DNA from 2 places in the Paenibacillus sp. RC73 genome. Region 1 is predicted to be linked to the other one. Evidence: riboswitches for the same ligand, from Rfam matches in the RefSeq annotation. Region 1 holds a riboswitch; the other holds the start of a gene.

The links. Region 1 has a riboswitch for cyclic di-GMP ahead of ABH897_RS10895 (glycosyl hydrolase). Riboswitches for the same ligand answer to the same signal wherever they lie in the genome.
Region 2: it holds a riboswitch for cyclic di-GMP, as region 1 does, so the genes downstream of both, ABH897_RS23730 (transglutaminase family protein) here and ABH897_RS10895 (glycosyl hydrolase) in region 1, are expected to answer to the same signal.

What each region holds. Positions count from the first base shown of each region.
Region 1 covers NZ_JBIYCV010000004.1:199,192-215,790, forward strand. The annotation lists gene ABH897_RS10845 (WecB/TagA/CpsF family glycosyltransferase) at 1-201, shown strand, start outside; gene ABH897_RS10850 (O-antigen ligase family protein) at 207-1,649, shown strand; gene ABH897_RS10855 (lipopolysaccharide biosynthesis protein) at 1,655-3,034, shown strand; gene ABH897_RS10860 (glycosyltransferase family 2 protein) at 3,057-3,896, shown strand; gene ABH897_RS10865 (glycosyltransferase family 4 protein) at 3,883-5,070, shown strand; gene ABH897_RS10870 (glycosyltransferase family 4 protein) at 5,064-6,212, shown strand; gene ABH897_RS10875 (glycosyltransferase) at 6,241-7,341, shown strand; gene ABH897_RS10880 (UDP-glucose dehydrogenase family protein) at 7,347-8,675, shown strand; gene ABH897_RS10885 (hypothetical protein) at 8,768-9,040, opposite strand; gene ABH897_RS10890 (sugar phosphate nucleotidyltransferase) at 9,286-10,662, shown strand; cyclic di-GMP riboswitch class I at 10,830-10,910, shown strand; gene ABH897_RS10895 (glycosyl hydrolase) at 10,891-12,516, shown strand; gene ABH897_RS10900 (PD-(D/E)XK nuclease family protein) at 12,566-14,854, shown strand; gene ABH897_RS10905 (hypothetical protein) at 15,165-15,347, shown strand; gene ABH897_RS10910 (helix-turn-helix domain-containing protein) at 15,402-15,770, opposite strand; gene ABH897_RS10915 (YveK family protein) at 16,080-16,599, shown strand, end outside.
Region 2 covers NZ_JBIYCV010000013.1:42,254-58,852, forward strand. The annotation lists gene ABH897_RS23725 (collagen binding domain-containing protein) at 1-1,758, opposite strand, end outside; gene ABH897_RS23730 (transglutaminase family protein) at 1,972-2,739, opposite strand; cyclic di-GMP riboswitch class I at 2,792-2,873, opposite strand; cyclic di-GMP riboswitch class I at 2,916-2,996, opposite strand; gene ABH897_RS23735 (AraC family transcriptional regulator) at 3,096-3,983, opposite strand; gene ABH897_RS23740 (DUF445 domain-containing protein) at 4,706-5,962, shown strand; gene ABH897_RS23745 (TIGR02328 family protein) at 6,004-6,411, shown strand; gene ABH897_RS23750 (hypothetical protein) at 6,395-6,955, shown strand; gene ABH897_RS23755 (histidine kinase dimerization/phospho-acceptor domain-containing protein) at 7,379-7,627, shown strand; gene ABH897_RS23760 (sensor histidine kinase) at 7,644-8,177, shown strand; gene ABH897_RS23765 (sensor histidine kinase) at 8,210-8,866, shown strand; gene ABH897_RS23770 (response regulator) at 8,974-10,122, opposite strand; gene ABH897_RS23775 (NAD(P)H-dependent oxidoreductase) at 10,344-11,018, opposite strand; gene ABH897_RS23780 (winged helix-turn-helix transcriptional regulator) at 11,206-11,589, shown strand; gene ABH897_RS23785 (stalk domain-containing protein) at 11,697-12,944, opposite strand; gene ABH897_RS23790 (YcnI family copper-binding membrane protein) at 13,317-14,066, opposite strand; gene ABH897_RS23795 (copper resistance CopC/CopD family protein) at 14,114-15,796, opposite strand; gene ABH897_RS23800 (bifunctional diguanylate cyclase/phosphohydrolase) at 16,065-16,599, opposite strand, start outside.

The sequences.
Region 1 (16,599 bases):
GGAGCTACGTTTGATTTTCTGTCGGGAAATGTGAAACGTGCACCGGAGCTGATGCAGAAGACGGGATTTGAATGGTTTTGGCGGTTGTCTCAGGAGCCTAAACGTTTGTGGAAAAGATACTTGATTGAGGATTCCCAGTTTCTCGTTCTGCTGTTTAAGGAAATGTTCAAGCGGAACCGGGTGAAGGGAGGTCAGGGGTGAGAAATATGACTCGGCTGGCAGATCAGCAGGTTTCCGTTTGGTTAGGAAATCGGCGTGGAATCGGCATGATCGGCATGGGAGTGCTGGCTTGTATGCTGCCACTCGCCATCGGATTTGTCAGCGCCAAGATGAATCCCACCATGAGCCAGCAGGGAGCCATATTGCTGGCGCTCGTTTTTCCGGCCTTTTTGCTGGCGATCATTCAATCGCGGATGCTGATTCCGTACACACTCACGGTGTGGGCAGTAGGACCGGAAATCCGGCGCATTGCAGACTGGCTGGAGGGAACGTATCACTCGGTGTCCTTATTGAGCTTGGCACCGTTGCTGGTCAGCAGCATGTTGATTATTCCTGTGCTGCGTGGCATTCATCAGGCGGAAAAGCCATTAACCCGAATTGCTGTGTTTTTTGGTATTGAACTGGCCTACGGAAGTGCGGTCGGCTTGTTCAAAAATGGTATCGTTTTTGCTTATGATTTGGCCAACTATGTGATTCCTTTGCTACTGCTGCCTTATTTTGCGATTAAGCCCATGAAAGCGAAGGAGCTGGACCGTCTGCTGTATTCATATGCCAACATTGCCGTTCTCGTGGCGATTTACGGCATTATTCAGTATTTGACGGTGCCTCCATGGGATGCGTTTTGGATGAATAACGTAGAGATGAATTCCATTGGTATACCAGAGCCGCTTCAAATCAGAGTTTTCTCATTGATGAACTCGCCTGGTCCCTGCGCTATTTTCCTGGCAATGGCGCTCGTACCCATGATGATGGAAAAACGGTGGCGCGGCACATTGGGATGGATCGGGGTCCTGCTGACGGTCGTTTGTCTTTTGATCACGCTGGTACGTTCGGCTTGGCTGATTGCATTCGTTATGCTGCTGGCATATATCCTCACTTCATCCTCCAAGGGAAAGTGGAAAACCTTGTTTCAACTTGCTGTCGTTGGCCTCCTTCTCTACATCATTGTTCCGAAGCTGCCGGGAGCAGAAGGTCTCGTGGCCCGCATGCAAACGTTGACGGATATTCAACAGGATCATTCGTACAATGAACGCCTGGATCTGTTGCATACGATGCTTCCGGCCATTGTCGGTAATCCGGTGGGGCAGGGGATCGGGAGTGTAGGAATTGGAACCAAGCTAGATAACGGCGGCGATCTCGGTGAACTTGGGATTATGGATAATGGCTATATTGCCATTTTTCTCACCTTCGGTATTTTCGGAGCGTTCTTTTTCTTCGGTGGTCTGTTCGTTATCGTCAAGCGCCTCCTTGTGCGCATTGCCGAGCGAGATTCCAGCCAGCCTTATATCAGACTGGCGTTGGCTACGTGGGCCGGAGCTGTAGCCAGTCTCATATCGGATAACGGTTTTCCCGGTATGCGCGGCTATCTGATCTGGATGATGATCGGCATAGGACTGTGGGCGAAAGATGTCATCGTGGAAAGAAGGTAAAGGCTGTGCAAAACTTACAAACATTATCCGCACCTGTCCGGACACTATGGTCCACGGTGGTTCGCTTTGCCAAGAGCAAGGATAGCAGCTCGGCAGCAGTCAAAACGATGATATTCAGCATGCTGATTCTCGTCGTAAACATGCTGACTGGCGTGCTGACGGCCCGATTCTTGGGTCCTACCGGACGCGGGGAACAGACCGCGATGGTGAACTGGTCCCAATTTCTCGCCTTCTGCATGAGCTTCGGTGTCCCGTCCGCGTTGATTTACAATGCGAAAAGGAACCCGGAGGAAACAGGCAAGCTGTACGGCCTCGCCTTGCTACTGGCGACGATGTTCGGGGGCTTGGCGACACTTATCGGCGTGTTCCTGATTCCTTATTGGCTGCGCTCCTTTTCTTCATCGGCCATCCTGTTCGCCCAATGCTCCATGATGATGTGTCCGCTTATCGCGATCTCACAGATCAATAATGCATTGCTTCAGGTCCGGTCGGAATACAAGCAGTACAATTTGTTTCGGTATCTTGTGCCGCTGAGTACGCTGCTGGGTCTGGCGATCCTGATCCTGACGGGTCAAATGAATCCGTACACCTCAGCCCTGGCCTATTTGCTGCCAGGTTTGCCGATTTATATCGGTGTCACGATTCGAATGGTTCGGCTGTACAAACCGAAGGTGAAGAACAGCTGGACGCAATTCAAAAATCTCTTTACCTACGGCATGGGCTCATACGGCAATGATCTCATGGGGCAGGTTTCTACTTACATTGATCAGATCCTGATTGCGGGTCTGCTCAGACCGGCTGATCTCGGCTTATATGCGGTAGCGGTCAGCCTGGCCCGGATGGTGAATGTATTTTCAACCTCGATTATCGTCGTGCTCTTTCCCAAGGCCTCCGGGTTAAACAAGGAGGACGCGGTTGCAATAACATTCCGGGCATTTCGGGTGACTTCAACAGCAACGATTCTGGCTGCCACGATGCTGATGCTGATTGCTCCGTTCGTATTTACATTGCTATATGGTCAGGAGTTTAAACAAGCGCTTACGGTATTCCGGTTACTGGTGCTTGAGGTTGCTATCAGCGGAGGAACCATGGTGCTGGCACAGCAATTCATGGCGCTGGGTAAGCCCAAGCTGGTTACCATCCTACAGGGTGTCGGATTGGCGCTCGTCATACCATTGCTGTCTATACTCGTTCCGAGATACGGCTTGACGGGTGCAGGGATAGCAATGCTGTCTTCGGGGATTCTACGGTTCGGTTTCATTTTATGTAATGTTAAATTCGTTCTGAAAATGAAAATTCCGAGACTGCTTATTTCCAAACAAGATATTCAATGGCTCCGATCAACGATGTCACACTACATCCGGAAAAAGCCAGTTAACGGTTAGATAAAGAAGGAGGCACCCCCTAATGAACCACATGTCTAGCGTTCCCGCGGACAACCGGATATCCGTAGTTATTATCGCTCAGGATGATGGCACTCGAATCACAGCCGCCATTAAATCCTGCAAGCCCTTTGCGGACGATATCGTCGTCATTGACGGAGGGAGCAAGGACAATACGATTCAGGTAGCTGAATCATTGGGCTGTCGGGTGTTTTCCAACCCATGGCCCGGTTATGCGAAGCAGCGCATGTTTGGTGTTGAAAAAGCCGAATTTGATTGGATTTTCCTGATTGATACGGACGAGGTTGTAGATGCGGAGCTTCTTGGAGATTTGTTGAAGGTCAAGGAAACACTCCATGATCCGGCCAAAGCATATTCTGTGTTTCGAATTGGTGATTTTCTGGGCAAATGGATGAACAAAGGCGAGCATTTGGTTCGTCTGTACAATCGGCGTATTTACGGCATTACGAATAGTCTTGTTCATGAAATGCCGGATGTAGCCTCTTCCCAGATCATTAAACTGGAGGGTGTGTTATGGCACTACGGCTTCCGCAGTATCAGTGATCATATGACCCGTTTTAACAAGTATACGGACCTCGAAGCTGAGACGGCCTTTAACAAAGGCAGATCCTTTCGGATTTCCAGGCTGTTGTTGCGACCTCCGGCCCGCTTTGTGCAGAAGTATTTTGTCCAAGGCTTATACCGCAAGGGATTGGCAGGTTTTGCAGTAGCGGTCTTTTGGGTAATGTACGAGTTTCTGGTCTGCTTCAAGCATTATGAGCTGACGAAGCGGCGAAAAAAAATAGAGATTGTGGAAGACGGACAGACCGAGCAGAAAGGAGAAACCAGCTATGTCGTACAATAACGGATTTCGCATTGCAGCAACAGGGCTTAGCTGGCCGTCCTTGCAGCCCGGCGGATTAAACACGTACTTCAAATCCATCTGTGAGCAACTGGCGGAGCAAAATACGCTGGATGCTTTAATCTGTAGCGATGAGAAGCCGCAAGTACCTGAAAATATCCGAATTCATTCAATTGGCAGCAAGCAGCAATCCATCTGGAAGCGTCGAGAGCTGATGCAAAAATATGCAGCAACGCTGTTCGACAAGCAGCCGATAGATGTGCTCTACTCCCATTTTGCCCCCTATGGTGTCGGCCCGGCGCTGGAGGCGAAAAAACGGGGAATTCCGGTAGTCACCACCTTCCACGGCCCATGGACGGAGGAAATGAAGATTGAAGGGCAAGGCCTCAAGCATCTGCTGAAAACAACGTTGGCCAAATCCATTGAAATGAAGGCTTATGGTCTGGCGGACAAATTTGTAGTGCTGAGCGAAACCTTTCGGGATATTCTGCATGAGCATTATAAGGTTCCACTCAGCAAAATCCATATCATTCCCGGTGCGGCGAATGTAGAGAGGTTCCATCCGGCAGAGGATCGGGGGATGGTGCGGGAACGGCTGAATTTGCCACAGAATGCGACGATTGTGCTGACCGTCCGTCGTCTTGTTAACCGAATGGGACTGCTACAGCTGCTGGAAGCATGGCGGCGGGTAACCGAGCGTCATCCTGATCATCTGCTGCTGATTGGGGGGAAGGGACCTCTGATGGAGGAACTGGCTTCCAAGGTGGCAGAATACAATCTTCATAATCATGTGAGATTGCTTGGATATGTATCGGATGAGGAACTCCCCCTGTATCATCAGGCATCGAATATGTTCGTTGTGCCGACACAGGCACTGGAGGGCTTCGGCCTGATTACGGTGGAGGCGATGGCCTCGGGGTTGCCAGTGATGGCGACTCCTGTAGGCGGCAACAGGGAAATTTTAAGTGGATTCCGTCCGGAGCTGTTGTTCCGGGGAACGGACAGCGAAGCCATTGCGGAAGGACTGCTGCGTGTGCTGGATAACCGCGAAGCCCTTCCCAACGCACGGGAATGCAGGGACCATGTCCTGAGCAAATATACGTGGGGACATGTGGCGGAGCAGGTGGAAGATGTGTTCCGGCAGGTCCTTGACAGAAAGGCGGCTGCAAAATGCTGAGAATAGCTTATATCGACCACACGGCAAGATGGAGCGGTGGCGAAGTTGCGTTGTATAACATACTGACGAACATCGGGGAACATATCGACCCGCTCGTGATTTTGGCGGAGGAAGGCGATTTGGCCGATCGTCTTCGGCAGCGCAACATTGATGTACGTATCGTTCCACTGGATGATTCCATTCGCAATCGGGGGCGGAATGCCGTCAATCTGGGTGCGCCTGCGGCAGCCTACCGACTGTTGGCTTATGGGAAAAAGCTTGCGCCTTTGCTGCGCGAGGAAAAGGTCGTGTGTGTTCACACGAACTCGCTCAAGTCAGCGTTCTACGGCGCCGTAGCCGCGAAGTCAGCGAAGGTGCCGTTGATCTGGCATATCCGTGACCATATCGGTCCGCCGTACCTGAAGCCGATTGTGGCCAAAGGCATACGGCTGATGTCCCGCTTTTTGCCCAACGGCGTCATTGCCAATTCCAAGTCCACGCTGAGTGCGCTGGAGCTGCCCCCGGACAAAAAGACGCTCGTCGTCTACTCGGCATTTGCCAAAGCGATTACAGCCCGTGATGCGACTGCAAATTCACGTGACGATGACTCGTTTAACGTCGTGTTGGTCGGTAGACTGGCAGAGTGGAAGGGACAGCACATTTTACTGGAAGCGGCGCGCTCTTTTTTACCGGATAAGCGTGTGAAATTTTGGCTGGCTGGAGATGCGCTCTTCGGCGAAGAGGAATACAAACGCCGTCTGGAATCCACGATGCGCGAATACGGATTAGACAACGTCAATTTACTTGGACACGTCGATGACATTCAGGGCTTGATGCAGCGTTGTGATCTGCTGATTCACACCTCCATCACACCGGAGCCGTTCGGGCAGGTCATTATTGAAGGCATGGCCGCAGGGCTGCCGGTGATTGCTTCGAATGAGGGTGGACCCAGGGAAACCGTCGTACCGAACGAAACCGGGCTACTTATTGAACCGGGTGATCCGGCCAAGCTGGAAGAAGCCATCCGCTGGATGCTGGAGCATCCACAGGAACGTCAGCAAATGGGCGATAAAGGGATGGAACGGGTCAAGAAGCATTTTGTTATCGAGAACACGGTTAAGGATATAGTTCATTACTATAAGGGTTTGTTGGCAGGAGTCTGACCGACATTCGCGTTAAAGGATGATTCAGATGAAAATAGCGATAGCACACGATTACTTAATCCAAATGGGCGGAGCGGAAAGGGTGGTAGAGGTATTCCACGATATGTATCCGGAGGCTCCAATCTTCACAACGGTGTTCAGCGACGACCGCCTGTCGAACAACTTGAAGGATGCAGATATTAGAGCCACCTGGCTACAGAACATCCCGGGAGTGAAGGCCAATTTCAAAGGAGTGCTGCCGCTGTACCCCATCGCTATCCGTGATTTTGATTTTAGGGATTTCGACATTGTGTTAAGCTCCAGCAGCGCATTTATGAAAAGCATCCAGGTACCTAAACATACGTTTCACATTTGTTACTGTCACACACCGATGCGGTTTGCCTGGGATTACGATACATATATGGCCCGGCAGTCCAAATCCAACCTGCTCAAAAGCATGCTAAAGCTTTACATGAATCGGTTGAAAACATGGGATGCCAAAACTTCTCGCAACGTAAACCAATTTGTCGCCAACTCTTCGGTCGTCAAACGGAGAATCCTGCACTATTACCAACGGGAGTCGGATGTCATTTTCCCTCCTGTTAATACATCCCGTTTCCAACGTGCTACAAGCATCGGTGACTATTACCTGATCGTATCCCGGTTAGTGTCCTACAAGCGCGTTGACCTGGCGATTGAGGCATTCAAGCGCAATGGTCTCAAGTTGCGCATTGTCGGTGAAGGACCGGATCGCAAAAGACTGGAAGGCATGGCCTCCCCGAACATTGAGTTTCTTGGCAGACTTGAAGACGAAGAGGTCAACAAGCTGATGGCAGAATGCCGTGCGCTCGTTTTTCCGGGGGAAGAGGACTTCGGTATCACGCCTCTGGAGGCGAATGCAGCCGGACGGCCTGTTATCGCTTATCAGGGCGGGGGAGCGTTGGATACCATTGTCCCTAATGTGAATGGTGTATTTTTCCGCAGACATCAGGTAGAGGATGTGCTGGAGGCGGTCGCCAATGTCGAGCAGCATGCATGGGATGTGGACGGTATCATTAGCCATGCACGCAAATTTGATGAAGATACGTTCAAGGATCATTTCAAAAAGTATGTAGAGCAAGCCTATGTGAACTTTCTAAAAGGAGGATGAACGGAATGAAGCTGGCTGTAATCGGTACTGGATACGTTGGACTCGTCTCGGGCGTGTGTTTTGCACATAAAGGTAATGAGGTGATTTGTGTCGATCTGGAGCAGCACAAAATCGACATGCTGAACCGGGCGGAATCTCCTATTTATGAACCTGGCATTGAGGAATTGATCGCGTTAAATCTGGAAGCGGGTCGTTTGGAGTTTACTTCGGATTTGGCCGACGCGGTTCGCCGCTCGGATATCGTTATTTTGGCGGTAGGTACGCCGTCTCTGGCTAACGGTGAAGCTAATCTGTCCTACATTGAGCAGGCTGCTGCTGATGTCGGGAAGGCCATGAACGGGTATAAAATTATAATGACCAAGAGCACGGTGCCTGTCGGAACGAACGAAAAGATCAAGGACGTGCTGGCCCGTCATACGAGTTTGTCCTTCGATATTGTATCCGCTCCGGAATTTCTGAGAGAAGGCTCTGCTATCAATGATACACTCCATCCAGATCGCATCATTATCGGTTTGGACAACACGGGGCTGCGTGAAACGATGGTTTCGCTGCATCAGGTGTTCACGGATAAAATTTATGTAACGGATATCCGCAGTGCAGAGATGATCAAATACGCGTCCAACGCATTTCTGGCGACCAAAATCTCGTTTATCAACGAAATCGCCAATATTTGCGAAAAGGTAGGCGCGGATGTTACCTGTGTGGCTGACGGTATGGGGATGGACAAACGAATCGGGTCCTCTTTCCTGCAAGCTGGGATCGGGTACGGTGGTTCTTGCTTCCCGAAAGACACGAATGCGCTCATCCAAATTGCGGGTAATGTGGATTATGAATTTAAGCTGTTAAAATCGGTGGTCGAGGTTAACACTGACCAGCGTTTCATGATCGTATCCAAGCTGCGTGAATCGCTGGGTCAGCTGCACGGCGTGCCGATTGGCATTTGGGGCTTGGCCTTCAAGCCGAATACAGACGATATCCGCGAGGCTCCGGCACTGGAAATCGTTGAAACGCTGGTTCAGGCAGGTGCTATTGTGAAGCTGTATGATCCGATTGCAATGGAAAAATTCAAGGAGCGCGTGGATCATCCGAATATTGTATGGTGCTCCTCCCCGCAGCAAGCTGCCGAGGGAAGCGACGCGGTCTGCCTGCTGACCGATTGGGAAGAGTTCAAAAACGTCAATCTCTTACAATTGTCTTCCATTCTGCACAAGCCAGTCCTGATTGACGGTCGTAACGTATTTACGGAGGAGCAGATTCAAGGCTCGGGGTTGGAATACTATTCCGTGGGTCGTCCGCGGATGAGTGGGTGGAATCGGGATAAGGTGGAAGCTTAAAAAAGTGACTGTGGTGGTTTTGGAGACGCTACGCGTGCAGATTGTTCTTCCGATTGCTGTTACCCCCGGATTTTCTTTATTGTGTAAAACATTCAAAGGTTAAAATCCGGGGATAAAGGCAAACGCTGCCGCTTCTTCAGAACAATTCTGCCCGCTTCGCTGCTTTCCGCCGTGGAGTCACAATTTTTAACCTCCACCTTATGGGGGGGAGGTAGGAAGGGCGTATCCGAAGGAGCGGCGCGGGTGGTACCGCTCCTTCGGATTAAGGCGCCATGCGGCTGCGCCGGGCGCGCGAGCGTCTTTACAGGCTGACCGGACATGAATCGTCCGGTCGTGCTTTTTGCAATAAACGGTATGATTGGCATGATGCATATTTGAGTAGCGCAGGGATGGATTTGAAGCTGGAGAAGCGGAGCGTTCGCTTGAAAGCTTTCCAAAGGAAAGCTCGCATCGGAAGCATTAGCTTAGTGGGATTCTTACATCTAAATGTCTTACACAATCCAAAGAATCCCACGGCAACAGCGATCGTAAGATCAAATCCATCCCGTAGCGGGCTACTCGACCTTGCCCATCCGATCACCTACCCAAATTAGAGAGGAAGTGGAGAGTTATGAAGCTCGTACTTTTGTCTGGTGGTTCCGGTAAGAGATTATGGCCTTTGTCCAACGATTCCCGTTCCAAACAATTTTTGAAGGTGCTGGAGAGTCCGGAGGGTAATTCGGAATCTATGGTGCAGCGGGTGTGGAGACAACTGGGGGATAACGGCTTGTCCGAATCCTCGTTTATTGCAACAGGGAGAGCGCAGGTTGAAATGATTCAGAGTCAGGTTGGGCAGGATACGCGCATCATTGTTGAGCCGGAACGAAGAGATACTTTTCCCGCGATTGCGTTAACAGCCACTTATCTATATTCCATCGTGGGTGTTTCACCCGATGAAATCGTTGCTATATTGCCGGTAGATCCCTATGTAGAGGATGCTTTCTTTGCTACAGTTGCCCAGTTGGAACATACTCTTCAGGAGAGTGAAGGCAAGCTTGCGTTAATCGGGGTTGTCCCTTCCTATCCTTCTGAGAAATATGGTTACATTATACCTAAAAATGATGCCACACAAGGTAGCACAGGCTACCGCGAAGTGAGCCATTTTCAAGAGAAACCCGACCGGGAGCAGGCGGAGCGTCTGATGGAACGCAATGCTCTATGGAACTGCGGGGTTTTTGCATTCAAATTGGGTTACTTGCTCGATATCTTGGCATCCAAAGGATTGCCGTTGAACTATGAAGAAATGCAAAAGCAATATTCTTCTCTGGAAAAAATCAGCTTTGACTATGAGGTAGTCGAGAAGGAGAAGGATATCGTTGTTCTTCCATATGATGGATTCTGGAAGGATTTAGGTACCTGGAACACCTTAACGGAAGAAATGTCCCATCAGCAAGTGGGCAGAGGCGTAGTAACGGAGGATTGCGTCAATACGAGCCTTATCAACGAACTGGATATCCCCGTGGCGATCATCGGAACGAATGATCTGATCGTAGCTGCCAGCCCGGATGGCATCCTTGTGACCAATAAGGCGGAAAGTCCGCGCATCAAGGAAGTGCTCAAGGCTCATAATCAGCGTCCAATGTACGAAGAGCGCCGTTGGGGTCATTATCGGGTAGTGGATTATGTGAAGTATGACGAGGGCAACGAGGTATTGACCAAGCGAATCCGTGTGCTGCAAGGCAAAAATATCAGCTACCAACTTCATTTCAAACGGAGTGAAATTTGGACCATTATTAGCGGTGAAGCGGAAATTATTTTGAATGAAAAGCTGCATAAGGTGAAGGCTGGTGATGTGGTTCGCATTCCAGAAGGGACGAAGCATAGCATTTTAGCCGTGACCGATGTGGAATTGATCGAGGTACAGACAGGTTCTGAGTTGATCGAAGAGGATATTGTCCGTTTTTGCATGGATTGGGATGAAATTTCCCGTCACCAGTTTATTTCATAAATGAGCATCTTGCAACCATCCTGAAAGATAAAAAAAGGACTCATTTATGAAGTTTTTTAGCCCGAACTGTCGAAAATACGCGAAAATCTGTAAATTCATGAACATGACCTATTAAATTTTGGTAAAAAAAAGTCGATACTTAGGGTAAGAAGGAATCCAAACTCCTTCCACGATAAACGCAGCCCTGTTGAAAGGCAGGTACGCAAAGCTAAAGGGCCTTCCGTGAGGATGGCAGCCTGGCTACCGAAAGGAAGAGCGAGAGTGAGCCCCTATTTTACCCCTGTGTATCGATTGATACGCAGTGTACTCCCCGTTGTTATGCTTTTTTCCTTGTTGCCCGCCGGTTTTGGTGAATCTCTGTCCGTGGCGAATGCTGCCACATTACAGCCTGTTAATTCGGACGCTTCTGCTGAGGCCCGTGAACTATACAACTATTTGATCAGCATCTCGGGAAAAAAGATGGTCACAGGTCAACATGATTATTTGGAAAGTCCGGATGAATTAAGCAACAAGGTCCAGAAAATCAGTAAGGCGTATGCTGGTGTACATGGCTACGAGATGGGAGCCATCTCCGGCCAGTCCGCCGCTACGGAGGCAGCGCAACGTAAAAATGTCATCGATAGCGCCATACGTTGGAGTAGAGCTGGCGGAATGGTTACGATGACTTATCATGAACCGCTGCCGGGTAAACCACTGACTTGGGCCAATGTGCAGGCGAAAGTAAGCCAGGCGGAGTTCAATAAATACGTGACGCCGGGTACTACGCAGTATAATCTTCTCATTGCCGATCTGGATAAGGTCGCTGTATCGTTAAAGCAGCTTCGTGATGCAGGCGTTCCAGTATTATGGAGACCTTACCACGAAATGAACGGCGACTGGTTCTGGTGGGGAAACAAAAACAATTTCAATCAGCTCTGGAATATCATGTATGACCGTTTTGTAAACACGCATCAACTGAACAATCTGCTGTGGGTATGGAGTCCGAACGCGCCTAATTCGTACACTGTTCCATATACCCCGAAATATCCGGGGGATGACAAAGTGGATATTTTGGCTGTAGACATTTACAACCATGATTTTAAGCAAAGCCATTACGAAGGACTGCTCGGACTGGCACGGAATAAGCCGATTGCCATTGGGGAACACGGTGAGGTGCCCAGTCCCGAGGTGATGCAGGCTCAGCCAAAATGGGTGTATTCCATGACCTGGGGCAAGATGCTGACCGAAAATAACACGACGGATCAGATTCAGGATTATATGAATGATTCGACAAGCTTGACGCGGGATGATGTGAAAAAAGGGTTAGCTGCGATGAAAGAACCTGAGACGGAGCTACCGACCGTACCGGACACGGGGCCAAACGATCCAACTCCGGCTCCGCCAGTGGTAAGTAAACCAGCCCCGCCTTCCGTTCCGGATATGGTCTACGTGAACGGGCTGCGGGGTGAATATTTTAACAGCATGGATCTGGACGGCACCGCTGTTTTGGTTCGTACAGACAGTAAGCTGGATTATAACTGGCGTGCGGCCTCGCCTGATCCCGAGGTGAAGGCTGATCAGTTCTCGGTCCGCTGGACGGGCAAAATCAAGCCGCAATATAGTGAGACCTATACGCTTACCACGATATCCGATGATGGCATTCGTGTATGGGTAGACGGCAAGCTGGTTATTGATAGCTGGTTCAAACAAAGCTGGACAGAACGCAAGGGCAGCATTACCTTGCAAGCAGGCAAAATGGCAGATTTGAAAGTTGAATATTATGATGAAAAAGGCGACGCAATGGCACGTCTGATGTGGGAAAGTCAGCATGAAGCGAAAGCGGTAATTCCCGGCAACGCTTTGTTTCTTCCTTGATATATACTCTTTCCCCGCCAAAAATTTTGAGGAGAGAGGGTGGAGCACAATGATGAAAAAATGGTTGACCCAAAGGTATATAGTATTATTGGCCGGGCTGCTGGGGGTCGCAGCTATAGCGATGATCGCCTGGTTTATTCATACGCCTCCCAAGAGTGAAGAACTTCAGACGATTAAAGTAGCGGCGGCCAGTCCGGTATGGAAACTCGGTCAGCGGGATGACTCTTCAGCAGAATTTAAAGGTATGGTCGGTAAGGACAATGTCAATATTTCGGCGGCCTCCACCGAGTCGTCTGCTAAAGGAGCATCGTCAGCGATGTCCATAGCAGAGAGTACAACGGCTCCGGTATTGCTCAGCAGTGGAGATATTCCTCCCGGTTTAAATGCGTCCATGAATCCTGAACTATCACTCCAGTACAAGCTGGATCAGGTTCCTCCCAACGGGATGATATTCCGTGTACGGATTTTGGATGCGGGCAAAGCCGTTCCCCAAATGGCTGTATTTTCAAATCATCAGCTGTCCGGTATCATTCAGATTGCCGGGGTTTCCGGCACAGGCAGTGCATATAATTTCAAAAACAACTACGAGCTGTATATCCCCAAAGAGCAATTGCAAAGCGGTGTTAACGTACTCAAGCTAAAGACAGCGCGCTGCCTATACTGCTCCTCTGCTGAAGATAAAAATGTGTGGTGGACTTGGGATGACTTGAGCTTGGAGACGTTAGCTTCACCTGCGACTGAGCCGATACACGGTAAATATATACTGACCGGAACGAATGTGAACAATAAAGAATTTTATTATGATCAGGGTGCAGTAAAACATTTACCATACGTTCTCAAATGGCTGGGAATTGCATATAGCGGCAATGTCATGAGAGTCACATGCGCTAGTAATGTGAACAAGGCATGCACAGACGTGGAAGAGTACTATCAAACGTTGAAGCAGTATAATATGCAATCGTCGGCTTTGTATTTATATACGGGCGATATCAAGCTGCAAAAAGACGGCTCCCTGCCGGAGACGGCCAAGCAGAAATTGCGCGATTATGTAAAAAAATATGGTTCATACCTGCAATATTATGAAGTGGATAATGAACCGGGATTGTTTAACCGCTCGAAAGCAGTCAATCTGGCCGTGGCCAAGTGGCTGAATACGGAAGGTAAGCAATTGGCGCCACATCTCAAAACGGTAGCGCCGGGCTGGGCCTACTGGCCGACGTATTCGACCAAGGCTTGTAAAAACCAAACCGGAGGTACGCTGAAATGCGGCGATCCGGATGGATGGGAGCGGGACCCGGCACAACGTAAACAGCTGGAGGATGTCACCGACCTGACTAACGGGCACGCCTACGGCGAATCGTATAATGAAGAGGGCGGGGGCAGCTTCGTTCAAAATCTGAAAACCTTCGGCGGTTCAAGCAACGGGCTGGAGAAGAAGATGCTGAATACGGAGTTTGGTACGAACGATACGCATCGGGACAACCCTGATTACGGGGCCAGTCAGCCACAAGCAGCAGCATTCGACCGGATTATGCGTTCGCAGATCGGTTTTGCCGATATGTTTATCCAGCATGCTGCTTTTTATAAGGACTACACGCTGTTTAAAACCGGCTTTGACCTGCAAAATCACAATCCGGCGAATACGGAAATTTATCCGTTCGGACAAGGGCAGGACAGCCGTGTAAACATCATGAGACGCTTGAGTCTGGCTTATGCCACACACGGGAAACCATTGACTTATACGGTCCTGAATCCGGAGGAAACGAAGGATAAGATGGTCTATGTCCGTACAGTGGATACGTCTAAGCTTAAACCGCTGGCTGGCAGTGGGGCCACCTCGGACAAATTGCTAGTGAACCTGGTGAATTTTGAATCCACAGCACAGACGATCCGTGTACGGGTGACGATGCCGAAAGCCGGTTTGTACACGGGTGAACGCTTCGGAGCTGGCTCTACGTACAGCCAGGCACAGCGTTCCATATCCGGACTCAAGGCTTCGCCTGCCCTTGATTTTGAAGAAAAGCTGGGTCCCGGAGAGTCGGTGCAATACATTCTGGAACTGAAAAGTACAGATCAGACCGCAGCTTCGGCTCCTACAGAGGTGAAGGCCGCCTCTGTTCAGGAAGGCGCGGTAAAGATCAATTGGCTTCAGGCAGAAGGCGTATCCGCCTATGATGTACTGCGTGCGGACGGGACAAACGGGGCGTATCAGGTGATTGCATCGGAAGTAGTGGGAAGCGCGTATACGGACCACACGGTGAAAGCCGGAAGTCACTACGCTTACAAAGTCCGAGCGACTGGGGGCACCCAAGTGTCCCCGGCGGCCGAGGTCGCTTAATCAGGACAGATACAGAGTAGGACCAGCGTCGAAGAATACCTTACATGCAACCGAAAATAGAATGCCAAAGAACCTATCAGGAGAAAGTAGGACCTGACAGGTTCTTTTTTATCTGTAAATGGTTCTGATTTGGAAGTTCATTGCGTATATTTCAGAAGAAAATCCGAAAATCCTTTAATTTTCTCGCCATAAGACGACAACATTACAGGTATGTATTCATATATAATAGTTTTGCTCATAACTATACATACATGGTTTGTGGGGATTCTCTTTCCAGTGACCAAGAATGATAAAGTGAGGTAAGTGCCGAATGAACAAGGAGACTGAATCAGGAATGGACAACCCTCTTCTACGAAACAACGAACGGAAAGCAGACAAACCTGTCGTCCACTTGGACATCCGGGATATTTTGCTTCAATGCGGCATCACAATGCCGCATTGTCTACAGAGCGAAGCTGACGGAACCAAGGACCGAAAGGATAAGAGCTTGTAAAATACCGGTTGCCGGTACTGCTTAAAATAGGAGTGAACCGGCTCCCACCCTTCTTTATTCCATCATTCGTTCCATGCGGACAAACGCGATAAAACGCTTGGCTTCTTCCTCAGACAAAGTTCGTCCATCAATGGTCAAATTAAAACGTTGCAGGATATCTTCATCGGACAGCTCCAACTGGTCCACAAATTCCCTCACAGCTGAATCCAAAATTGCTGCCGGATGGCTAGTGCGTCCTACCAAGTAATCAATGGATACCCCGAAAATGTCTGCAAGCTTGGTCAGTATCTCAAAATCTGGCTTGCGCCGGTTTTTTTCATAGTGAGAAAGAGCCGCCCGCGTAATTCCGAGGGATTGTGCTAGTTCCTCTTGTTTTAATCCCTTATATTCCCGTAATTCAGCGATGCGGGTGCCATAATTCATCTGATATTCCTCCTGAATGCAAGGTTGAGAAAGAAAAAAAGCAAGTTTACGCTTGACAAGATACGTTTTGTATCATAAATTAGTTATGTAAGATACATAACGTATCTATATTTTATAGTTTTAACCATATGTTATCGTTCATATACCCTGGGAGGCCACCGATGGTTTAGCACTTGTGCTTATTCGCTGGCTAGACCCTCTATGCGCTATTATACAACATTTTACTATAGATTATATGGTCATGCTATGCAGAGGATCAGTACAAGCGTCATTGCATCGAAAACAAGTCAATCAGAGAGGACTGGTCTTGTGCAGCTGAAAGAGTACATTCGTATGATCCAAAAAAGAATATGGTTGATTAGCGGTATCGTATTGTTGGTATGTGCTGTGGTGGGTGTGAAAAATGTATATTTTACCCCTCAGATTTATGAAGCGACAGCGAAGCTTATTATCAACCAGACGCCAAGGCCGGATCGTGCGGGTGTCGTCGATTACAGTGTCGTTCAAACGAATATAGCCTTAACGAACTCCTATAAGCAAATTATGATGTCCTCGGCAATTATGGACCAGGTGGTCGCCAGCTTCCCCGATCTCAAGGTCACTCCGTCAGCTCTGACGCAAAAACTAAGAGTAAATACCGCAGGTGATTCACAGGTCATGGATTTAACAATCCGTGATTTATCGTATACGAAGGCTGTCAAAACCGTAAATGCGGTAGCCAAAGTATTCAAACGACAAATTCCCTCTATCATGAAAATGGACAACGTCACGATTCTAAGCGAAGCCAGTCTGACTGAACCGGCTGTTCCTGTGAACAGTAATCCCGCTA
Region 2 (16,599 bases), on a different contig from region 1:
TTTGATCGTATAAGTATCTTGAATTGGTGCATGGAAAATGATATTAAACCCTTGTTTATAATCCTGTGATAACGGAATAAGCTCATAATCTGCAGGGGCTTGAAGTTCCGTTTTTCCGTCAGCGGATTGGATTTTCAAAGTGTTCGGCAACAAGGCCAGGCCATCGTTGGGAAATACATCCTTGATGACGATATCGTTCATAGTATATTGATCTTCATTGATGGTAATAACCCAAGGTATGAATTTTGCGTTGTAGTTTGGCTCCTTGGATTCTTTAATAATAATTCCACTTTTAAGTTGTGCGGTGGCATCCTTAGAGACTCCACCTGAAGTCACACGGTTCGTTACCTTATCATCTTGATATACACGTTCTTTGGCTTTCGTTTGATAACGAATGGTATAGGCAGTATCCACATCGGAGTTGAATTGGAGATCAAAGCCGTTGCTGTCCAAATCATTCGTAACCGGGGAGACGGTATATTCTGAGGATGGAAGCACCTCTTGAGTGTCGTCTTTGTATATTTCAAGTGAATCGGGAAGCCATACCTGACTGTTGTTGAACCGATCACTTAACAAGGCTTTGTCGGCAGGTATTTTCTTTTCGCTGAAGTTGTACTTGATCACCCAAGATACCGTTTGTGTAACAGGGTCGTAACTTTCCACCTTCTTGGACAAAAATTCTCCGCGATCAACCTGCACGGTAGCGGTAGCAGAGACACCATTCATAGAGTCTCCCGAAAAAGTAGCTGTGTTGGAGAAACGGGTTTCGTCACTTGTAATATCTGTGGAATACTGAATCTGATAGGCTTGGCTAATGCTCTCGTCTTTAAAACGAATAACAAAGCCCGTACCGGCTTGATCTGGTTCGAGCGTATACTTGTCCCCACTGATTGGGTCCTTAACTACCGTCGAGCCGTCAATATTGACTTGCAGATTATACAGTTGGAAGGAGTCTCGCAACAGCTCCAGCCCTTGAGGAGTCGGGTCTGTTACGATCGCATTCTTTACGGTGTCCAATTGTGTATTCACATTAATGGTCCAGTCAATCTTGTTTTTGCCGTTAGCTTTTCCTTGTTTACTTATTGGGGGACCGGACACGGGTTTGATGTTGACGATGGATGTTTGAACCCCGATCTTAATTGGAGTCGCAATAATGACTTCTGTGCTGCCTTTTGCAACTTCCTTACTGAACTCGGTTTTTACTTGCAGTTTTCCGCTTACGTTGGAATGATTCTCTACGTAATCGTTAAAGGTCATAATGACTTTCCCTTGGCGATCTACCGTAAAAGTACCAACCTCTCCATCTGTTGAAATCAACGGAGACGAGATATCTGTGTAAATTTCAAATTGTTCCGGTAAGTTAAAGGTGAAGGTATCGCCTTCTTTATACTGATTGTCCGGAATCTCCCATTCATAGCTCAGCTGGACTGCTGCGCCAATGTCCACACGTACGCCAGGATTATCCACAGCATCAATGATACGGCCGGTTTCATCCGTCAAGATCAGCTTGGTTAAAATATTGTCTGCTTGAACTGAGCTGGCTGCTGCCTGAATCATGGGAGCTATGCTGGGAGGTGCCTCTAATGGTTCAGGGTTCGGAATACCGTATACATCTTCCATAACTGTATTCGCAGTATCGCTTACAGCGCTTTCTGGTACAGCCGCGGTCGAAGTGTCTGCGTAAGCCAGCGCTGCACTAAAAAAGCTTTGGAAAATAAGCAATAGCACAATGATCGTTACATTTATTTTTGTTCTCATACTCTTAAGTAAGTCTCCTATTCATCATAATATTATGGAAAGTACCCGGGCGGATTTGGTTCCCCCCTCTTTCTTGTCCCGGAAATAGTATATTCAACATCTTAGTTTTTAAATGACTGACTAGATATACAATACCTTCCTTATCTCAACAATTTCTCAACAAGAATAGAAAAAAGCCCTGATCGCAGTGATCAGGGCTTTCTACAAAAAAAATTAATATTGTTTTGTTTTTGTATATTTGGAGGGTTCTTTGGCCATTGCAAACTTCTGTTTTCCGCTTTTTAGAGCGGCATCTACTGTAGTGTCAATGATAACCCATTGATTGTTGATATTGACTTCATTCCAGGCGTGGTAAGTTTTCACATAGGAGGATTCACCCATAACCAGCTTCGTTGGAACATCCACACTTCGAAGCATGGCGGCGAACAGTGAAGCGTATCCATAGCAAATGTCTTTTTGCGAAACTATTGTACGATCAATTTGTGGAAGGTAGTCTGTTGATAGGTTGAAAGGCTGGTTGGAATCGTATTTAATATGACTAATGACATACTCGTAAATACGTTTCACCTTTTCATCATCTGTCGTTGCACCCTTGGTTAATTCCTTGGCTTTCCGAATCGCCTGATTCGTATCGCTCCAGTCAATATTTTGAATAGAATTGAGGTATATGGTTTTACTGTCATTCAAATTTAACTGGACCGTTTCTTCACCTATCACTTTATACTGATTGCCAGTTAGCTGTTCCAATAAACGAATGTTATAATTGCCATTGCCCATTTGAAGAGCGAATGCTTCCTCAGATTTGCTCGAATTCAGATAATAAGAGTATTTCTCCGCATCCTTGGTAATTACGATCTTGGTTTTGACATTGGACTTGACAGGATAACGTATACTAACAATACCGTGGTTTACGTTGTTTTGATTCAGCCATGCCTGACTTTCGGCAGCAAACGCTGTCGTATGTAGGGGGATGGATAACAAAAAAACTAAAATTATTAAAAAAAATGACATTTTCCTCATAGAAAAACTTCCTTTCGGCGGCCAGGCTACCATCTTAAAAAGAAGGCCCTATAGCTTTGCGTCCCTGCCTTTCGACAGGTTTGCTATTATCGTATAAAGTTTTTCAGGAAAAAAAGACACGACAAAAAGCCTCTCCAACCGGTAGCTGGCTGCCATCTTAAAAAGAAGGCCCTGTAGCTTTGCGTCCCTGCCTTTCGACAGGTTTGCCATTTATCCTGAACAGTCTATATCTATCATTCTATCAGTTGGGCTTCTGATTAGGCAAGCACAATCTTAGATTTTCTCTGTTTTTCGACAAAGTCATCTGATAGATGAGTTTATAGTTTGGTTCGATTCCCCCATTTTTTGCGGAAGGAATGTGGGGTTTCTCCGACATGTTCCTTGAACAGGTTGATAAAATGGCTGGTGTTGGGAATACCTACAAACCGTGCGATATCCACAATGGATTCGTCACTGGTTTTAAGCCAGCCTTGAGCCGCTGTGATGCGGACATTAATGAGATAATCGATAGGAGAAAATCCGATCTGTTTCTTGAAGTTTTTAGCGAGATTGAATTTGTTTAACTCAAACATGTCTGCCAGCGAATCCAGCGTAATTCGTTCACTGTAGGATCGATCCAAATATTGCTGAACCTTGCGTATCTCGGTGATCGTATCCTGGTTTACATACGGATGATCATAGGGGTGCTGCAAAATATACGTCAGCAACTCACCAATGAGTCTGGATGTAAGCAGCTCAGCAGAAAGAGTTCTGTCAGATTGTACGCATAACAGGGAATGCAGCTTGTCCAATATGGTGCATGGATCGTTGAGTGATATTACAGGCTTGTTGTGCTTGGCAAATTGTTCGTAGAAATTGTCGATCAGATTGCCGTACACATTTACACTGATAAACTCCCATGCTTCATGACCAGCGGTGCTGTACTGTACGAATTCCTCACAATTAACGAAAAACATATCATGAGGCTTCAATATGTATTTTTTCTCCCGGTACAGTAATTCCCCTTGTCCTGATAACGTAAAAACGAGCAGAAACGAGGTGAGTTCCTTCCGTTCCATGGCATAAACAGATGTTTTTTTGAAATAGCCTATTTCCTGTATATAAAAAAGGGATCGCTTGGCAAAAGCGGAGGGAGTACATGCAATGACGACTGGATCGCTGCTCCAAGGGGTCCCGTTTCCGTTGTTTTTTTGGTCTGTTGTCATGTCCAATTCCTTTACAAAAGAGCAAATTTATCAAGCTAATCACTGTTTGTTTAACAAATAAAATGGTGGTTTACACATGATTTCCTATTAATACGATTTATTTTATCACATCACATAAATGCATGTAGCGAATAATATTTTGAATTATTTTCCATTCGAATTCAGGTGTACTAATATGGTGAAAACAGCCTCGTTTCCTCCATATTTTTAACTCATTCATCCATATGAAAAAGTTAAATCATGTTGAAAAAATTCGGAGATGCCATGGGTTCAATTCAATTCTGGAATAAAATCCAGGACAGGATGCTAAAGGTATTCTATGCCCATTCCACCTTCCAACGCACATATCCTTTCGTTTTGAAAAAAATGGGTCTTTGTTCTATCGAAATAGTTCATTAGGCTTATCGTGAAGAAAATTAGATTGGGTCCAATGTTGTGATTTTGTTCACAAATATGTAGGTGCACGAGGGAGATATATGAACTCTTTTTATGCTGATTAGTGTACTGTAAATATATGCAAATCATATGATAAATAACAGCATAAAAGTACAAAATTACACAAAGAGTGTATTCACTTATTTGCGTGATTTTCTGCTCCGGTGTGTTCTAATATAATAGGAAATAGAGTGCCGTTAGCTTTGGAATTCATACAGGCAATGATATGATGGGTAATACAGATATAGGGCTTCACTTACTCGACAGTCAGTTTGGAGGATTATAGGATGGGAAAACCAAAAAATACGAAAACAGCAGCGGCTTGGTCGCTCGTTATTCTGGGAGCGGGCTTTGCAGCTATGTTGCCTTTTCAGCAATATGGCTGGGCTCGGTTGTTAGCAGGTGCTTTCGAGGCAGGACTTGTCGGAGGACTGGCAGACTGGTTCGCCGTCACCGCATTGTTCCGTCACCCGCTGGGCATTCCGATTCCACACACGGCGCTTCTTCCCAAGAATAGGGACAAGCTAACGAGTACCTTGGTGAGTACGGTGGAAAATAACTTGCTTAACAAAGACAGTATCGCATCTAAAATTGCCGATATCCGGCTGGCCGATTTGATGCTGGATGGTGTGGAAAAGGGCTTGCGCACGCCGGAAGCGGCCGCATCCATAGATGTTCTCGCCAAACGACTGGTCCGGTCGCTTCCGCTTGCGGAGCTGGCCCCGGTAATTGCGGCCGAGATCAAGCGGCAGGTGACAGACTTCGACGCTGGACCGCTGCTGGAGGCGTTTGCCCGTCAAACCAGTGAGAAGGGCTATGACCGCCGCGCGCTGGATTACTCGCTGGAGCAGGCTGAATCCTGGCTTTTGAAGCCGGAAACGGGCTACACGCTGGGTACCTTGGGAATGCAGGCTATTAGCGGTTTGCAAGTGAGCGGGCTGATGCAATTCGCCCTGAATGCGTTCCTTGGCTATCTGAACGAAGAGCGCATGGGTGAAATGATTCGCCATTTCCTGCTGGATCAGGTTGCGGAGCTGCAAAGGGAAGAACATCCACGCCGTCAGGCCGTGCTGGATGGTCTGAAAACACAGTTGACCCGTCTGGCGACGAAAGATACGGTTCAGGAAGGATTGAACAGCTGGAAAAACAACCTCGTGGGTACCTGGGAAGGCGATGCGTCGGTGCTTCATAAGATGGAAGAGCTGCGCGTACGTTTATTGGGCTATATGGAAGATAGCAGCTATGTGCCGACCTATATTTTGCCGCTACTGGATCGGATGCTGGCTGATTTGAGAGGGAATACCGAGCTGCTGGACAAGATCAATTCTAGAATTGTGGCAGGCATTACCGGGCTGGTGGAAGCCAACCACAGTCGGATTGGTAATCTGGTACGCGAAAATGTAGATAAAATGGATAACGATTCCCTGATTGCTCTGATGGAGGACAAGCTGGGGCAGGACTTGCAGTGGATACGTATTAACGGCGCGGTTACGGGCTTCCTGATCGGTATTGTCCTGACAGGTGCCCGTATGCTGATCGGTTGATTCATTAGAGAAGAAAATGCTACAGATAAGGTTGTGGAAGCATGAGACTTTGGCACGAAGAGTTGATCGACAAGCTGCCGCGGCCGCAACTGCTGGGGCAACACCGCGAGTGCTGTGCACTGCGTGGGAACGGGTGGGAAAAGCGACATGCTACGGTTAATTATGTGTTCGACTATCACCCGATGCTGCTCGTCCGCTACCATAAGCTCATCATGGACGAAATGAAAAGTCGCGGTTACAACGTTGATCCGCTATGGGAGCAGCCGTTGTATCGCGGCAAGCAGTGCGAACCGTGGGCGACAGGGCTTGGCGAGGAACTGGAAGCTGTCGGCGCGTATGCGGAGCATGACGATGCTTATATGCAGGAATGCCTGGATAATCTGGCCTCCAAGGGTATTCTGATCGTGGAGCACGGTACAGGAAATTTAAGAAATGGATCGAATGTATAAAAACATGATGACTAAACGAAAAATATTCCTGATTACGTTGTTATTTGTGCTTGTGATCACTGGTTTCCGTATGCTGTGGTTTCATTATTATCAAGGACAGGAGTATCCTGAGGCCAAAAAAGGAGTATTGGACTTGCGGGGCTGGGATTTGCAGGGCCGTGAGACTATTCCGTTAAAGGGAGAATGGGGATTTTATGCAGGAAATCTATCAAAACCGGATCTTTTAAAATCCTTACCAGCGAAGGAGCAGCAGTGGATTCGTGTTCCAGGAAAATGGAATGCTGATTTGCATTCACCTGATTCTACTGCATATGGCTTCGGGAGCTATCGTCTGTTAATCCTGGTTGATCCCCAAAAAGCACCACTGTACGGGCTTCGAATTCCGTCGATTTACACCGCATCCAACCTGTTTGTAAACGGGCGGTTAATAAATAGCGAGGGCCAGGTGGCTGATCATCCTGAACAGCATACAGGAAGTTTCTCTCCGTATTCTGCTGCTCCATGGAATGTATGCGGGTGCCATCTTTTTTATGGCGTCTCGTAAAAAGCTGCTATTCTATTTTTTATTTTTCAGGTATCGTGGTGTGTACCGTTTTAACCATCATGATGAACGATGACAAGCTGTTACTGAGCGTGTTTCGCTTTCACTTAAAATACATTTGCTTTCCTATATGGGCAGCCATATATGCATACTCAGGGTTGTGCAGTTACTATTGGGCAGGTCCAGAATTGTTCAGACTGTTTTCGTGGGACAGTGTCTTTTTGCCATCCTGATTTTATTTATACCTTCACAGGAAATCCGTTCTTATCTAATGTTGATAATGGTGTTTCAGGGAAGTACGTTTGGTGTCATCATTCCCTTGTTTGCCTTTCTTAAGATATTCAGAGGTCAAAAAGACGCCATATTTCTATTGCTAGCTACCATAAGCGCCGGGTCCAGCATATTGTGGGGCGTTTTCAAAATGATATGGTGGAATTATCTTCCATACTACCCTTGGGATGTCGTGCTGTCCTTCCTGGGCTTCGCCTCATACTGGTTCAACACTTCTTCCAAACGAACACCGAACTGAGAAGTTTGTCGGACAGATTGCAGCGAGCTGATCAGGTTAAGAATGATTTTCTGGCGAATACCTCACATGAATTGCGAAATCCTCTGCACGGAATGATCAATATAGCGCAGTCTGTGCTGGATAAATCAGACCCATACCCTGGATGAACGGAACAGGAGCAACATGCAGCTGCTCATCACCGTGGGTCGGCGGATGTCTCTGCTGCTTAATGATTTGCTTGACGTAACGCGCCTGCGAGAACGGGATATTCGCCTGGAAAAACGAAGTTTGAAGCCCCAAGGGGTAGCTTCCGGTGTACTGGACATGCTCCGGTTCATGACAGATGGTAAATCGTTGGAAATGGTTATCTCGATTCCAGATCATTTCCCCAATGTGCTGGCGGATGAGAATCGGCTGGTGCAAATCTTCTTCAACCTTCTCCATAATGCGGTCAAGTATACGAATGCAGGAATGATCTCGATTCAAGCAGATATTCGGGACGGGATGGCCCATATCCACGTTCGGGACACGGGAGTTGGCATGGATGAGGAGACGCAGCAGAGAATATTCCAGCCCTATGAACAGGGAACGACACACTTGACGGTGATTGGAGACGGGCTGGGACTGGGGCTAAGCATCAGCAAGCAGCTCATTGAGCTGCACGGGGGAACCTTGAGGGTTCACTCTTCCTCTGGATCATTCCCCTGTAGTCGGTGAGATACCGGGGGATGAGGGGGCTTATATGGAGTATGCAGCGAGCGCAAGTGAAGAGATCCGCAAGTGAACGACTTCGTATGGAGGCCGCATGGCTACAGGCACAAATCAGGCCGCACTTTTTGTTTAATACCTTGAATACGATCGTTTCGTTGAGTGAGACGGATGGAGCAAGAATGATCGTTCTGATCGAGGAATTTGGAAAATACCTAAGAGGGAGCTTCAATTCCCGAAACCTGGATCGTGTCGTTTCACTGGAATATGAGCTGGCACTCCTTCGATCCTATCTGTATATCGAGAAGGAGCGCTTTGGAAACCGATTGAATATCGTCTGGGAAGTGGATGAAGAGTTGAGCCTGCATCTCCCGCCCCTTTCGATCCAGCCACTTGCGGAAAATGCCGTTAGACACGGCATTCTGAAGCGTATCCGTGGAGGGACATTGCGTATTCGTATCACGGATCATGCGAAGGGTACAGAAATAGCAATCTCAGATGATGGAGTGGGCATGGATCAGGAGAAGCTGGACAATATACTGACCTATCAGAATAAAGAAGAAGGAGGAGTCGGTTTGCTAAATACAGATCGGCGCCTAAAGCAAATGTACGGTGACGGACTGCATATCAGCAGCCATCCCGATCAAGGAACAACCGTCAGCTTTCATATTCCCCGCGAGAAGAAAAAAGAAGACTGACGGCTTTTGTCAAGTACGGATATCATGCAGGATCGGCTGGAAAAAGCACGCTTCTGCATGATATCCGTATCATATATAGGTTGCAGCTTGTTAGTTGACGCACGCAACTAGACATGCGCCATTTTCCATCGATTATACCAATCGGTGATCTGTTCATTTGGCTTCACATGTAGTTCTTCCCATAGAACGGATAATAATAAATCATACCACTGGCTAACCAAGGTATCCTTTTTCATATCCGCATATATTTTCATCAAACCCCAATACGCATCCTCTGCTTGAGGGTGTCGGTTACAGATATCCTCATAAAGAGAGATAGCCTTGTCAGGCTGAGCGTTTTTGTTATACCATTCTCCCATTTTTAATGAGGTGGCTATCCACATTTTTTGAAGTCTTTGACGTTCGCTTTCAGCCCACCAATAATCGTATTCTTGTAAATAATCGCCTCTGTATAGCTTCATTATTTTGGTATAGTCATCAATCGTTTCCTGGCTAATCGGCGGAGCAGACGTCAGGCTGTCCTCCCATTCCTCTTTATCCAGTAGTATGTTTGTCGTATTCAGAATATATCCGCCGCTGGTATTATCAATTTTTAAATAGTCCTTATATGGGCCCATAGCTTTTCTGAGGTAATAAGCAGCAGTATATAAAAGAGAGTAAGCCTTCTCCTCATCATGCTCCGACCAGAGCAATTCAATCAGTGCTGATTTTCGAACCAACTGGTCATGGTGCAGAAGCAGGTATAGAAACAACTCCTGTGATTTTTTTGTTCGCCACTGTATAGCCGTTAACTGCTGATCTGTTAATTCAACCGCGACTTCCCTGAAGACTTGTAACCGGAGAGGAGGACCAATGGAAGGCTGGAGCGCAGGGTGACCATCACGTTCCAGAATACGGTTTAGGGTCTTAATGAGGCGATCTGTGGTGACTGGTTTGATCAAATAATCCAGTGCATTAATTTCGAAGGCCTGAATGGCATATTCATTGTAGGCCGTTACGAATACAATATGGAGACGAGGTTTTTCAACCTGAATTTGCTTTGCTAGCTCAATGCCGTTCATTTCAGGCAGGCTTACATCGAGAAAAGCTACATCTATATTTTCGAGAAGAATTTGCTCTTTTGCTGCCAGTGGATTCATAAATGAACCTACTATATGTATGTTTTCAATTTTACTAAATAGACGCTTCATATAATCTAAAGCCAGCTCTTCATCATCTAGAAGAATAATTCTTGTGAATTTATCTGATCTCCCCACAAATAGTCTACTCCTTTTTAATCGGATACATACCATTATATATGATAACTTAGCTCCAGATATAAACAAAGTATCGAAATAGAAAAAATTTTAACGAATCATTATGATCACATGAAACAGGCGGGCTGTGGCATATTCATGATTAAGATGAAATGCCGCAAGCCCGCCTGTTTGTTATTTTGTTATGTTCCAGTGTCATTGTCTAATAGGGGGATAATTAGTTACAGAATCCAGCGTGTGATCTGTTCCAGCGGCAGTCTGGATTTTTCCCGCTTGGGTTCAAGGGCCCGATAACCAAAGGCAGCGATGACCGAAATATCCAGCAGTCCGTTCTCCAACAGTCCTTCTTCCTCCAAAATGGCATGCACCTGATCGTAGTTAAATCCCTCAATCGGGCAGGAATCAATGCCGATCTGAGCCGCCGCCGTCATCATATTGCCCAAGGCGATATAGGTTTGCTTGGAAGCCCAGTCGAATAACGTACGTTCGTTTTCCAGCAGGCGTTGATTTTCACCCTGAAAGATTTTATATCGGCCCGGCAGTGAGGCAAAGTCTTCCTCGGACATCCCTTTAATCTCTTTATACATGTACTCCACATACGGGGAATCATAACGAACATCCTTGCGTGCCAAAATCAGGACAACATGGCTGGCAGCAGGGATCTGTTTTTGGCCCCCGCTTGAAACCGCAGCCAGCTTTTCTCTCAATGCCTGATTTTGTACGACCACAAATCGCCACGGCTCAAAACCGACAGAGCTTGGGGAAAGTCGTCCGGTTTCGAGAATAAATTGAAAATCTTCCTCCGGTATGATGCGATCAGGATCGAATTCCTTGGTGGCATGTCTGAACAGAAAGGCATCCAGAATCTCCTGTTTTTTAGCTGATGTATTGGACATGAAGTGTACTCCTTCCGTTTTGGGTTAAGTTGGTGCTCCATTTATTTTCTGCTACTATAATGAGAGCTGATATCGAATGTATAGTCATCATATAAAAAGTTTTTCGCAGGAACAAGTACGCACATATTTGTTCCTTGTCATAAGTCTGAGATTTCGGGTCTACAATCGGTAGAAAGAAGGGGAAACCATGACGCAAGAGATGGAAAATACAGTCAGCGTGAACTTTGGATGTCCGGTAGCGAAAACGGTAGGGGTTATAGGCGGAAAATGGAAGGGAGTCATTTTATATCATTTGACCACGGGACCGCGCCGGTATAACGAAATTCGACGGACCTTGCCCAATATTACGCAGCGTATGCTGACCTTGCAACTGCGTGAGCTAGAACGTGACGGTATCGTACACCGTGAAATCTATAACGAGAATCCGCCGCGTGTGGAATACTCGCTTACTCCGTTGGGGGATACGTTGAGGCCGTTGCTGGATTTTATGAGAGAATGGGGTATCTTCTATGGGCAACAGACCTGCGAGCCTGTGGCGGCAAATTCCAAGTGTGGGGAGCCTTCTTGTTGAAGTGAAAAATGAGGAAAGCCCGTTGATGATCTCATGAGCTTCGCATGGAAGATGCATGAAATTCATTAGCGGGCGGAATAAGAGCGAGACGTTATTGTGAGGTTTACTTATTTGAACTCGATAGATTCGTTCATCTTCGTCCAGGCGGTTTCTCCGATGATGCCCAGCCGCCAGATGGCGATGCCTTTCAGGTCATAGCGTTTGGCCAAACCGATCTTGGCGTTGATGGTGCTGTCTTTTTCGCTACCCATAGAGATCCCCAAAATCAGCTTGTCCCGCAAAGTTTCCTTCAAAGCCAGTCGAATGGCTTCGTCCACTTTATCGAGTGGCTCAGGCGTTGCCTTTTGTCCGTAATCATAGGCCATAATGATCAAATCGTCCGCCAGATTACCCAGTGTCTTGTAGTCGTAACCTGAGTAAGAGCTGTTCAGCGGGTGCAGGACGACAGTGAGCTTGAGTCCGGCCTGATGCGCTTTGGCGGACAGCTTTTGGATGAAGGCGTTGTAGTCTGAACGCGCCTTGGCTTTATCTCCGCTCCAGCCCAGCCCCTCGAGATCCAGCGTGATGCCCTTGAATTGCTTGTCAGTGGCGGTGCTAACGATTTGGGAAATAGTTTGCTCCTGAAGCTGTGCATTTTCCAAAACTTTGGTCAGCTCGTGATTGCCGTCTCCAGAATAGACCATCAGGTAAGGGGAAGTCCCCTGACTGTCTGCCTCCTGTACAATGGACTCTGGTGTCACGGTGTCGGCTGCTTGAGGCCATTTGTATTCCTTGCCGCTGGTCGTAAATTGTCCGTTCGCATCAATTCGGCTCCAGCCGAAGGCTACCGCGTTAAAATCCGGTATTTTGGATTTTTGGTCGAAGGAAGATAGCGCATAAAATCCCACTGTATACATAGGCTCACGCGGCGATGTAATGGATACAGTCCGCGTTCCCTGATTCCAGTTGACTGTGGCTCCAAACTGCTGCCCGAAGAAGCCTAACGGAATCATTGTGCTGCCACGCACGGTTTGGGGTGCGGCTGTTAGTAGCACCGTTTGCCCGTCGACTGTCGCATTGCGGCTGCTCATTTTCAGCACCACCTGCTTGGTTGCAGAGCCTTGTGATTTTGTAGCGGTAATGCTTTGGCTGGCTTGATCCCATTTCACCGTAATGCCAAGAGCCTCAGAAATAGCACGAAAAGGGACCATGGTCGTGCCGTTCATCATTGCGGGCTGTACGGGGAACGGTAACGGATATCCGTCCAGCACAATGCTGACCTGCCCCGCTTCTGCCTGTGCAGACGGGCTATAGATGCCTGCGGCGGCGCTCAGAAAGATGGCGCTGGATAACAGAGCCTTATTTACGATTTTCATCCTATACTCTCCTATGCATCATAGATTACAAAGCTATCATGTTAGAATCGTGAGGTTTCTACCATTTTACCAAAAAAAACGATAGATAGGTGAATGTTAAGTTCGTACATACAGTTTCGAATTCTATGCAAAATACAAAAAAGTCGATTACTTAGGAGTAATCGACTTTGAATTAAAAATCTTTGATGAGGAAGATGAAAAATAAAAAAAAATCTAGGGACGATGCTTAATTGCTGCATAAATATTGCAAGCTTAATAAGGAATAGAACAAAAGCAGGTACCCTTAATACAGGTGCCTGCTTTTTATTTTTTACCACTCATATAATTCATACATTCATATAACTAACTTCTATATATATTCGTAATTAAAAATTACCTGCGGCGCTTGAGCGCAATACCGACGGCTGCTGCACCAAGCACGACTGCAATGACCGACAGAACGAGTGCTGTCGTTTGTACGGCAGAGCTGGCAGGGGCAGCAGCGGCAGGTGCGGCTTCGGTAGCATTGTTCGAAGCGGGTGCCGGGCTGCTGCTATCCTTAGCCGTGTCTGTGCTTGCATGGCCTGCGGCTGCACCAGCCGAATCATGCCCATGATCTGCGGAAGGTGCCGAAGCTTCGGAGGTGGCATCTGCCGTGATTTTTGTAATGGAATGCGGATTGTTGCTTCCTTCATCGCCTGTCCATTCCACGATACTTCCGTCACTGTAATATTGGAAAGCGTTCCATGCGGCTTCAGTATTCCGGTCTGCATTTTGTGCTACGAAGCTGAAACGCATGTATTGACCCGCTTGAATGCCATCTTCGTCGGTCGTCCAGGTAACGGTGGTTACTTTGCCGGAGCTGTCTTTCTCGGTTGCTACCTTCCAGTCTGGTACAGGCTCGTACTGTTTGAAAACGACCTCTTTCGGGATTTTTAAAGCCACTTTGGTTGTTGGAATGTTTTTCTCTACAGGTACTTTCAACGTGTACGTCTCCCAAGCGTTAGGCTGTGAAACGGAAGGCTTGACCGTCACGTGGGCACTGGCCATACCCGCAAAAAGTAAAGCACCTGCTGCAATCAGACCCATGGAGGTCGCAAGCCTGGAAAATCTCGATTTTACCATTTGAATCCTTGTATTCATATAAAAAGCTCCTTTAGTTTGAAAGATTTGTAATTACGTGTCCTAGGTTATTTTACTGGGCTGACATGCAGAGTAAATTCGGCGTCAACTGCATCCAATGATGCGGTCAGAGCATGTACCTGTACAGCCCATGTTCCTTCAGCGGTCAGCAGCTCTTGAGTAAGGAATGGCTGCTGCTGCCGCGCAGGGAGAACAAATTCCTGTCGGGATTTGTCAGGGGCGTCCGGAACGAGTGTCAGTGTGACCTGCTGGATTCCCTGTACGGTGGCTCCTTTGGCATCCCGCACGGTTACCTTAAATTCATTGCTGCCCACGATATTCGGGCTAACCGCCAGCGTGACGTTATATTTGCCAGCGGTGCGAGTTTCCTCAAACGGTACCGCAGGTGCCTGACCAGGCGAAAGGTGGGTGAGCACCGCCGCCAACAGTAGCACGAGCAGGCCGATGGACAGCTCGATGCGCAAGCCCCCGGCGGCACGCTTGGCTGCCGCCGCTTGCCGTGCGCTGCGAAATTGGCTGGCCGCGAAGGCCAGCATGACCAGCAGCAGCGCTGTTTTTCCAAGCAGAACGAGTCCGTAGGACGTGTTCAGCAGCAGGGATGGAGCCGGGACGTACAGCACGGCTCCATAAATGCCGGTGGCGAGCAGCGCCGCCACCGTGGCAATGCCCCAGCCGGCAAAGCGGCGCAAGGCCGCTTGCCGCAAAGCTGTCCGCTCGGACACGGGCAGTTCTGGAACGGCAGCAGGCAGGCACAACGCCATGACGGCAAGTGAGCCGATCCAGAAGGCTGCCGCGGCCAGATGGACGAAGTCCGCTGCGATGGCTGGAGCCGGATGGGTAGCCGCCGCCGGATGGCCTATAAAGGCCTTGGACAGCATGAGGCCTAGCGTCAGGACGACGGAGCCGTAGCCCCAGAGACGGCGCTGGCGGTTAGAAATGCTGTGATCCAGCGCGTAAATCAGCGCTACGCTCAGTACCAGTACGAGAATCATCTGGATAAACCAGATTTGTCCCGCCCCCGTGAACTGGAGGGCTTCTCCAAGAATCGGGAACGAAAAGCCCTGCCCGATAGAAACCCCGGCATCCCAGGATGCCTGAAGCGGCAGACTGATCAGGATGGCGACAGACGTGATGCCGTAGCCGCTCCATAGCAGTGCGGACCAGTGTGGTAACGTGATGCCTGTCTGTTGATCATGTTTCTGCCGCTCACTTGTGTCCTTGCTTTGATCCGTTTCTGGCAGGATGAGCAGCCGAAAACAGAGCGCTCCCAAAAGCAACGACAATCCTATATACAGCAACCAGCGGGTAGCAATTAGGTCAAGCCGCGATGCTCCCGAGCCTTCGGACGTGGCGGCAGCGGGGTCCGTATACGCATTGGAGCCGTTGCCGACCTGGAATGGAATCACTCCGTTGATCGGATGTCCGTCCGCCGATAAGGCTCTCCAATTGACGGTATAAATTCCATTTTTCATCCCCGGAGTCAGCTTGATTTCCATCGTGTTTTCATGTTCCGGATTGAGCTGCGCTTTTCCTGTATCGACCCGTTTTCCTGTTTCATCGGTCACTTTCATCGACATAAAAGCGGATTGCAAATTCTCATTGAAGGTGATTTTTACCTGTGAAGGCGGCTTGTCCAAAACCTGATTTTCGGTCGGACTGGATTCAACGATAAATGCATGGGCCCATGATAAGTGAGGAAACAGTAAAAGTAACGGTAGACACAGCAGCAGAAGACAAGCCGCGCGGGCTGGTCTGGACAGGTGCAACATGCCCGTGGATTCACCTTCTCTCGATTACTTGAAGCGAGGATGTCCTAAAGTACGACATCTCATACGGTCAAGCCTAAATTCATATCTCTAATCATAGTGCATGTGGCGGAAATAGATGGAGCGAATTATGACATTTATATGAAATTTGAAATAATATGAACACCCCTACCGTTGTTGAAATCTGGACGATTTTAACAACGGTAGGGGTGATGGGCAACCTTATGTGGAATTAGTGGTCTGCTTCTATAGAATCCATGAAAGCAGGCTGCTTATGCCGGACATGGTGGATAAAAATAGCCGTTAGCTCCGGATCGAATTGGCTGCCAGAGCAGGCACGCAGTTCCTCAATCGCTTCCTCAAACGTTTTGGTGGGTTGGTAGGGACGCTCAGTGGTCATGGCATCGAAGGAGTCAATAATCGTCAGCATCCGGCACAGCCGTGGAATTTGCTCGCCCTTGAAGCCGAATGGATAGCCTCCCCCGTCATAGCGTTCATGATGTAGCTCCACAAAAGGAACCAGATCTGCGAATCGTTCGTTGGCCTCGATAATTCGTTTGCCCCACATGACATGTGCTTGCACCATCGTCCATTCCTCACAGGACAGCTTTTCTTTTTTATTGAGAATATTCCACGGAATTTCCAGCTTGCCAATGTCATGAATGAGAGCACCCAATATAAACCGCCGTTTATCCTCCGGGCCGAGCTGAAGCACCTCGCTCATATCTGCTGCATATCTGAATACCCGTTTGGAATGCTTGAAGGTA